4 regions of the Pseudarthrobacter siccitolerans genome follow, and region 1 is predicted to be linked to each of the others. Evidence: riboswitches for the same ligand, from Rfam matches in the RefSeq annotation. Region 1 holds a riboswitch; each other region holds the start of a gene.
What was found. A riboswitch is a leader RNA that binds a small molecule or an ion and turns the genes downstream of it on or off. The one in region 1 is predicted to bind thiamine pyrophosphate.
Positions count from the first base shown of each region.

Region 2: another riboswitch for thiamine pyrophosphate. It lies ahead of thiC (phosphomethylpyrimidine synthase ThiC); the one in region 1 lies ahead of QFZ36_RS10915 (ECF transporter S component).
Region 3: another riboswitch for thiamine pyrophosphate. It lies ahead of QFZ36_RS03660 (bifunctional hydroxymethylpyrimidine kinase/phosphomethylpyrimidine kinase); the one in region 1 lies ahead of QFZ36_RS10915 (ECF transporter S component).
Region 4: another riboswitch for thiamine pyrophosphate. It lies ahead of QFZ36_RS05560 (FAD-dependent oxidoreductase); the one in region 1 lies ahead of QFZ36_RS10915 (ECF transporter S component).

Region 1 is NZ_JAUSXB010000001.1:2,328,287-2,330,478, forward strand. Features, by position in the region: gene QFZ36_RS10910 (ABC transporter ATP-binding protein) at 1-366, opposite strand, end outside; gene QFZ36_RS10915 (ECF transporter S component) at 366-989, opposite strand; TPP riboswitch at 1,053-1,192, opposite strand; gene QFZ36_RS10920 (heme-degrading domain-containing protein) at 1,265-1,807, shown strand; gene QFZ36_RS10925 (hypothetical protein) at 1,884-2,093, shown strand; gene QFZ36_RS10930 (DUF4383 domain-containing protein) at 2,173-2,192, shown strand, end outside.
Region 2 is NZ_JAUSXB010000001.1:859,887-862,078, reverse strand. Features, by position in the region: gene thiC (phosphomethylpyrimidine synthase ThiC) at 1-973, opposite strand, end outside; TPP riboswitch at 968-1,075, opposite strand; gene QFZ36_RS04120 (amidohydrolase family protein) at 1,156-2,192, shown strand, end outside.
Region 3 is NZ_JAUSXB010000001.1:767,128-769,319, forward strand. Features, by position in the region: gene QFZ36_RS03660 (bifunctional hydroxymethylpyrimidine kinase/phosphomethylpyrimidine kinase) at 1-985, opposite strand, end outside; TPP riboswitch at 993-1,090, opposite strand; gene QFZ36_RS03665 (ribonuclease E/G) at 1,263-2,192, opposite strand, start outside.
Region 4 is NZ_JAUSXB010000001.1:1,188,057-1,190,248, forward strand. Features, by position in the region: gene QFZ36_RS05560 (FAD-dependent oxidoreductase) at 1-1,316, opposite strand, end outside; TPP riboswitch at 1,311-1,429, opposite strand; gene thiE (thiamine phosphate synthase) at 1,457-2,192, shown strand, end outside.

The sequences.
Region 1 (2,192 bases):
GACGTCGTCACCTACGCGTGAAAGGACCACCTGCGTCTCGGGGTCCTGCTGCATGAGGCCGGCGCGGCCCCGCTGCTCGCGCGGGTAGGCTCCGCCAACCAGCAGCGAACCGGACTCGTCGGAATCGCCCGCCTCGCCGCCGTCGTCGTTTACATCGCCCAGGACCCCCGCCAAGGCATGAAGGAGGGTGGACTTGCCCGCTCCGGACGGGCCGAGGAGGAGCACGCGCTCCCCCGGTTGGATGTCCAGGTCAAGGGCACGCACCGCGGGTTTGGCCCTGCCGGCATGCCGCCAGCCCCAGCCGCGGGCGCTGATGGCGGCCGGGCGCGCCGCAACCGGAGTCCCGTGCTGGGAGGTAGCGGTCATCAGGAGAAGACGGGCTCCGTTGCTGCCTTCCGGGAGGCGAAGGAGCTCAGGACCCCGGTCTTCGCGAGGCCGCGCGTGGCGACCCAGGACAGTGCGCCGGCAATGATGGCGCCCGAGATGGCCGTGAAAATGATGTACGCCAGCTTGTCCCCGCCCGAGTAGGCGATGTTCCAGCCCCACGGCGCGAAGGAATCGTTCAGGCCGCAAAACAGCCCGGCGCCGGCCCCGGCAAGCAGGGATACCGGCAGGTTGAACTTCCTGTACACGAAGATGGCGAAAATGATCTCTGCACCCAGGCCCTGGACGAAGCCGGAGAAGAGCACGGAGGCGCCGTACTGTGACCCCATCAGCAGTTCACCGGTGGCGGCCACGGTCTCGCAGAACAGTGCTGCGCCCGGTTTGCGGATGATAAGCATGCCCAGCGCGGCCGGGATCATCCAGCCGCCGGCGATCAGGCCGGTCAGGGGCGGGTAGACGGCGTTCATGGGGGCCGAGACTGCGGCGGCCCCCTGGGACCAGGCCCAGAAGATGACTCCGCCGGCGATGGCGATCAAGGCTGCCACCACGATGTCCACAACGCGCCAGGACTTGCTGGTGGTCTTCTTTACTGCTGTTGTTGCCATGCGATCCTCCTGAGGAACAGGAGGGGAAAGTGGACCGGCCGGCGCTGCTGCCGCGGCCGGACACACTTCGAGAACTCGACTCCCTTGCGCCGGTACTAACCGGATCAGGTTCGAGGGTCTGCGGCTGTCCGCACTCTCAGCGCCCACCTGCGGATCCTGGCATGGCCAGAACTGCCGACGGCGGCGCTCCCCTGTCGTTGAATGATTCTGTAGGTAAAACAATGCCCTGATGGGCGTGGTCCAGTTTACACCGGAGGAGGGGTAGATTGTGGGCCATGACTGCCAATTCGCGGGATATGACTGAGTTCGATCCCGACTCGGATGACACCCAGCCGGAAGGCTCCCTGCAAACGCTCATCGCCCGGATCGAGGGTGAAATCCGCGAGCTCCAGTTCCCCCGGTTCTCCATGGACGATGCGCTGAACCTGGGGCTGTTGCTGGTGGAACTGGGCAAGGAGGACCAGCTCCCCATCGCCATCGACATCACCAAGGGTGAACAGGTCCTGTTCCATGTCGCCCTGCCGGGCGCCACCCCGGACAACGAGCACTGGATCCGGGCCAAACAGCGTACCGCTGCCCGGTACGAGGTGCCGTCCCTGCTGGTGGGGCTCCGCGGACGGCTCCGCGGCGGACGGATTGAAGACCAGGCCTGGTTCGATCAAAGCCGGTACGCAGCCCACGGCGGCTCCTTCCCGGTCTATGTCACGGGGGTGGGCGCGGTAGCCGCCGTGACTGTTTCGGGGCTTCCCCAGGTGGAGGACCACAACATGGTGGTTCGGGCCCTGCGCGAAGTCCTTGGTTCCATGGGCGCGGACTGACGCCGGGCGTGGGTGAGATCGGACGCGGGGAGAGATCAGGCCAGAGCTGACGTCGGGCTTTGGCGGGGAGGGCACCATGAGCGGTCCCGTGGAGGAGAACCTGGTGCGGGCGGCGGTGGACAAAGCCGAGGACGAGATGATCTTCATCGGCCCGGACCACCCTTACTACCCGCTGCTCGCGGAACTTGTGGCCGCCGTCGGGATGGCCTGGCAGCAGGGGTACGAGCAGGGCCGCCACGGCGGGCGCCACCCGAACCCTTATACGTGGAACAGCCCGGAGGAGTGAGGGCGGGCGGGAAGCGTGCTTAGCTTTTATTAGTAATCATGCTTACTATGTTGTTCCCGGCTTTTGAGGAGTACAGGTTATGGCGGTCAGCACCCAGGC
Region 2 (2,192 bases), 1.5 Mb from region 1:
TGATGGAACCGCCGCGGGACACGATGCCCGTCACCCGGTTGGCCGTCAGGGGAACGTACCGGAGCAGGACACCGGCGTGGATGGTCATGTAGTCCACGCCCTGTTCGCACTGCTCAATCACGGTGTCGCGGAAAATTTCCCAGGTCAGTGCGTTCGCTTCGCCGTTGACCTTCTCGAGGGCCTGGTAGATGGGGACGGTCCCGATCGGAACAGGAGAGTTGCGGATGATCCACTCTCTCGTGGTGTGGATGTCGTCACCGGTGGAAAGATCCATCACGGTGTCCGCACCCCACTGGGTGGCCCACTGCAGCTTGTCCACCTCTTCCGCGATGGAACTGGTGACCGCCGAGTTGCCGATGTTCGCATTGATTTTCACCAGGAATGCCTTGCCGATGATCATCGGCTCGGACTCGGGGTGGTTGATGTTGTTGGGGATGATGGCCCGGCCGGCAGCTACTTCACTGCGAACCAGCTCGACGTCGCAGTTTTCCCGCAACGCCACAAACCGCATCTCCGGGGTAACAACACCCTGCCGTGCGTAGTGCATCTGCGTCACGGTCTTACCGTCGACGGCGCGGCGGGGCACCGGCCGCGCCCCCTTCCACTCCGCGCTGGCCGCCCCGCGGCGGACAGCCGAGCGGCCGTCGTCGAGCAGGTTCCGCCCGCGGCCGCCGTAGGTTTCCGTGTCGCCGCGGGCTTCGATCCACTCCGAGCGGAACGGGGTGAGGCCGCGGACGGGATCACTGCCCGGCCCGGCGGTGCGGTAGACGCGAAACGGCCCGTTGGGCTGGCCATTCGGTGAATCCGCCAGCGCTATCTCCGTGACCGGCACGCGGATTCCGGCCGCCTCGTCTTCGATAAACGCCAGGGAATGGTTCTTCAGCGACTGCGTGACAGGAGGCTGGTCCTGGCCGCCGGCCGCCGCGCCGGACGGGTTTTGGGCAGGGTTAAGCTGTGCATTTGATGTACTCAAGGAATACTCACTTCCTTCGCCGGCATTACCCGGACAGGTTCAACGGTCGCAGGCTGCGTCAGCCCGATCTCAGCCCCTGCAAGGGCACCCGTGTGGTCACCAAGAAGCTACCACAGCAGGGAGCGGGGCCCGTGTCACATCCGGCAGTGCTAGCCTGTCGGGGCGGGAAAAGAGGTAAATCCATGGCAGAAATCATCCAGTTCGACGGCGCCGTGCTGACCGGCCCGGACACCGAGGCACGCGGGCTCTGGTCCGTTGACGGCAGGCTTACGTTCCGCCGGCCGGCGGGGGAACCGGACAGGATCCTGGACGGCTGGGTACTGCCGGGGTTGGTTGACGCCCACTGCCATATCGGCCTGGGACCCGGAGGCGCCGTCGACGAAGCGACGGCGGAAGAACAATCAAGAACCGACCTTAACGCGGGCGCGCTGCTGGTCCGGGATGCGGGTTCCCCTGCCGACACCCGCTTCCTCCAGGGCAGCCGCCATGCCCCGGTGCTGATCCGTGCCGGGAGGCATGTCGCCAGGACCCGCCGGTATCTCCGGGGCTTCGCCGAGGAAGTGGAACCCGACGGGCTGGTCGAAGCCGTACGCAAGCAGGCACGCGACGGCGACGGCTGGGTCAAGCTCGTGGGGGACTGGATAGACCGCGGCGCCGGTGACCTGGCGCCGTCGTTTCCCGCCGCCGTCGTCAGGGACGCCGTCCAGGCTGTGCACGACGAAGGCGCCCGGATCACTGCTCACTGCTTTGCCGAAGAAACGCTGGACCAGATGCTGGACGCGGACATCGACTGCATAGAACATGCCACCGGACTGCTCCCGCGGCACCTTCCGCGGTTCGCTGAGCAGGGTGTGCCCATTGTGCCCACGCTCATCAACATCGCCACTTTTCCGGATATCGCGGCGCAGGCGGAGCCCAAGTTCCCGCGCTACGCCGCCCATATGCGCGCACTGTGGGAATGCCGTGCCCAGCGGGTGGCAGAGGCTTTCGAGGCCGGCGTGAAGATCTACGCCGGCACGGACGCGGGCAGCGTCATCCGGCACGGAAGGATCGGAGACGAAATCCTGGCCCTCCACCACGCCGGACTGCCCGTCACCGCCGCGCTGGACGCGGCATGTTGGGGCGCCCGGGAGTGGCTCGGCGCCGAAGCGCTCACCGAAGGTGCCCGGGCCGACGTCGTGCTGTGCGCGGAAGATCCGCGGCAGGTTCCCGAAACGGT
Region 3 (2,192 bases), 1.6 Mb from region 1:
CCTCCAGGCTGCCGGAAGCCAGGCCGCGGATGAAGTCCAGGGCGTAGATGTCATCCAGGTCCTTGCGGGCGTCGGTCCAGAGCCGTGCGGCGAAGCTCCCTTCGGACGGAAGTGGCTGCAGGTGGTGGAAGTGGTGGACCGGGCCGTTGCCGCTGCCCACCTCCAACGTTCCGGACGCTTCCAGGGCGCCGGCCAACCACGGTTTGACTTCGCGGAGCGAGGCCTCCCAGTCCCCCAGCCGCGCCTGGGCAGCTGCCATCGCGGAGGACAGCGAACAGCCGGTGCCGTGGCTGTTGCGGGTAGCCACGCGCTCCCCCTGCAGCACTACCACTTCCCCGGACAGCAGGCCCGCGGTGTTGACCAGGGCGTCCGGGCATTCGTTGCCGTCCAGGTGTCCGCCTTTGACCAGCACGGTAGCCCCAGTGGCGGCGGAGAGGGCGCGGCCCTGCTCCAGGGCGCCGGCCCAGCTCCGCTGGACTTCGCCGCCAACCAGCATTGCGAGCTCAGCCAGGTTGGGGGTGATGAGGTGCGCCAGCGGCAGGAGTGCCTGCAGCGCGGCTTCGGCGGACTCCTGCAGCAGCCGGTCGCCGCTGGTGGCAACCATTACGGGGTCCAGGACCACGACGGCGGGACGAACCTTGCGGAGCCAGTCCCCCACCACCTCGATCACCTCCGCGCTGCCGAGCATTCCGATCTTGACGGCATCGATGCCGATGTCGTCGCTGACGGCGTCAAGCTGCGCGGCCAGGAACCCGGCAGGTGGTACGTGCACGGACCGGACGCCCTGGGTGTTCTGGGCAGTGAGGGCCGTGATGACGGCCATCCCGTAGCCGCCGAAGGCCGCGATGCTTTTGAGGTCGGCTTGGATGCCGGCGCCGCCGGAGGGATCGGAACCGGCAATGGAAAGCACCCGGGGTATCGGGCGGCCCGGCGCGGCGGGCAGAAAAAAGGTTGCCGGAGCCGGTGACGGTGTGGCAGTGGGCATTGCAAGAGTCGCAGACAAGAGACATCCCTTCGCCGGTGCTAGCCGGACAGGTTCAACGGGTGTGGATCTCAGCCGGCTCTCTGCGCGGCACCCCGTGTCGGTTCCCCAGCCTAGCTTTTTTTGACGACGGCAGGCAGAAGGTGACACAGTGCGACCGGCCGGGCTTTGAATTCTGCTGGCAGCCGGGACACCTTGAGCGCAGATACAGGAATGCCCGGCCGGCCACGGTTGGTGGCCCGCCGGGCATTCCTGGTGATAGTCAGCGTTACTTGACCCTTTAGAGCTCCGAGGCCGGAACTCCTACGCCCAGGATGATGGGCGCGTCGGCTGGCTTCGCAGCCGGCGTGCCGGCGCCTGTGTTTGCAGTGCCCGTGTTTCCCGTACTGGCAGGCTCGGGTGCCTTGGCCTGGTGGGAATGGCCCGTGCCGGCGGCAGCAACGTTCTCGTGCTGCTCGACGGCGGTTTCGTTGGCGGCACCCTGGGCACGGCTGGCACTGCGGTGGCGCCGGGGCCGCCGTTGCCGCGACTGCTCCAGCGTGTGGTCGCTGTAGTCCTTCTCGGGTGCTTCTACGCGCTGCTGGGCCGGCTGCGCTTCGGGTTCCGTCGTCGCCGGCTGGCCAAGGTGGGCGAAAGCCTCTGCAAGCCGGTCCAGGGTCAGGGCCGGCCGCGGCTGCTGCTCGTCCGCGTGCTCAACGAACGGCAACGCGACCTTCTCGCCGCCGAAGGTGAGCACGGCAGCCGGCCGGGTATCGGCGTCGGGCTTCTCCACGGCCTGTTGCCTGGCTGCGGCCACTTCATCGTCGTGCACGTGCGCTGCGTGCGCCGCTGCGGCGATGTTGGCCAGGGCAAGCCTGGTGGCTTCCGCTTTGGCGTGCCGCTCGGCGTCCGACGGGTCGGGGTGAACGGTGTGTACCTGGACGGCAGCAGCGGGCGCTGCTTCAGGCTGCTGGCCGTTGCGGCCGCGCCGCCGTTTGCGGTCGGGGCGGGCAGCGGACTGGTTGTTGTCCGGACGCTGGCTGTCGGGGCGGCTGCCTTCGCTGCGGACTTCCGGCCTGCTGTCAGAGCGCTGGACGTGGTGCTCGGCGGCCACGATGTTGGCCCGGCGGTGCTCCACGGGGTCGTCGTGGGTGACGATGCCGCGGCCCGCGCACGTTTCGCACTGCTCGCCAAACACTTCGAGCAGCCCGGTACCCATCCGCTTGCGCGT
Region 4 (2,192 bases), 1.1 Mb from region 1:
GCGCGGGCGGTTGCGGCGCCGGCAAAGCGGGCGGGGTTGAAGGGCGCCCAGCGGGGGTCCTCGCGGCCGTCCAGGAGGTCCCGGCAGATGGCGGCGGCGGCCGGCGCCAGGTGGACGCCGTGGCGGAAGAACCCGGTGGCGATGATGAGGCCGCGAACGTGTTTGCCAGCCTGGCCCGCGCCGTCCGGGGCGGGTACCCGGCCCAGCAGCGGTGCGTTGTCCGGCGTTCCGGGGCGTGCCCGGGCGGTGCACTCCAGGAGTTCAAGTTCGGCGACGGCGGGAAGCAGCACCTGCGCGTCGCGGAGGAGCTGGTAGACGCCGCCGGCGGAAACTGCGCCGGCGGCGGACGGTGCGTCTTCGCGCTGCGTTGCCCCGATCACCACGGTGCCGTCCCGGCGCGGAACGATATACACCGGAACGCCATGCACCAGCCCCCGGACGGTGGACGTCACCAGCGGCCGCAGATGCGGGGGCACTGCGAGCCGCAGGATGTCCCCATAGACGGGCCGCAGCGGAAGGTGCAGGCCCTCGGGCAGGGACTCCAGTTCTGCAGCGTGCAGCCCGTTCGCCACGACCGTTTCGCCGGCAAGCACGGTTCCCCCGCCGGCAAGCTGAACGCCCGCAACCGCGCCGTCCTGCCACAGCAGCGCTTGTGCCTTCTCCGGCACTGCATAGCCGTCGACGGCGCCGGCTGCTGCCGTGCCGCTTCCTCCAATCCCGCTGACGGGACCTTCGTTGCGGGTTCCGTTCCCGCTGCCGGAGTCAGCGAGGCCGCGGCGGAGGCAGTCCACCAGCAGCCGCGGGTCCACCTGGTGGTCTGCCGGGGTGTCCAGTGCGCAGGCGATGGCCGGGCTAAGCAGCGCTTCCCGTTTGCGGGCTTCGCGGACGGTGAGGGGTTCCACGGTGAGTCCGTTGGCCTGCTGCACGGCGCGCAGGTCCATCAGCGCACGGCGGTCGGCGGCGTCGGCGCCCACGGCGAGGGTCGGCGTCGTGATGTATCCCGGATCAGCACCTGATGCGACGCGGAGGCCGGCAACAAATGCGGGCCAGCGGGCCGAAGCGTCCAGCATCAGTTCGAGGAGGTCCTCCTCCTGGTAGTGCAGCTCGCTGACGGGGGCCAGCATTCCGGCGGCAGCCCAGCTGGCCCCGGAGCCCGGTGCGTCATCGATGAGCACCACGGAACGTCCCGAGCGTTTCGCCTCCCAGGCGATGCCGTGGCCGATGACTCCGCCGCCGATTACGGCGACATCGGCGCGGATGGCGCCGGCAGGCGCAGATAGCTGTTCCGCTGCGCCGGGCTTGGATGGTGCGCCCAAGTGTGTCTCCTTCCCTACGCCGGTACTAGCCGGATCAGGTCAAGCGGTCGGCTCTGACGCCCTCTCAGCCCGGCGCTTTGTGACAGCTGCCGCAGGCTCCCGCAGTACGAGGCAAGTGTAGAGGAACTAGGCTTGCCCCCATGAATGTGTCCCACACTCCTGCCGCCGCAACCGATGTCCTCAGCACTACCAAGATCAGCAATGGCCTCAGCACGGCGCGCCTGTACCTCTGCACGGATGCCCGGAAGGACCGCGGCGATTTCGGGCAGTTCGTGGATGCCGCGTTTGCCGGCGGAGTGGACATCATCCAGCTCCGGGACAAATCCATCGAGGCCGCCGAGGAGCTGGAGCTCCTGGCCGTCCTGAAGGAAACCGCGGAGCGGCATGGCAGGCTGTGGGCTGTCAACGACCGGGCGGACATCGCGGTGCTGTCCGGGGCACCGGTGTTCCACATTGGCCAGAAGGACCTGCCCCTGGCCGCCGCCCGCACCCTGCTCAACGGCAACGCGGCCATCGGCCTGTCAAGCCACGCTCCCGCGCAAGTGGACGCCGCCCTCGCCGCGGCCGCCGGTCCGGCGGGGCTGGACTACTTCTGCGTTGGCCCGGTGTGGGCAACCCCCACCAAGCCGGGACGGAGCGCCGTGGGGCTTGAGCTGGTGAAGTACGCTGCCGGGGCTGCGCGCGCGTCGGCGCAGGAAGGACAGGCCGACGGCGGTGTCCCCTGGTTTGCCATCGGCGGTATCGACCACGGCAACGTGGAGCAAGTGGTGGAAGCGGGCGCCCGGCGGATCGTGGTGGTCCGCGCCATCACGGAAGCCGACGATCCGGCAGCCGCCGCCGCTTCACTCCTTGCCGCCCTGGACGCCCCCGCTACCT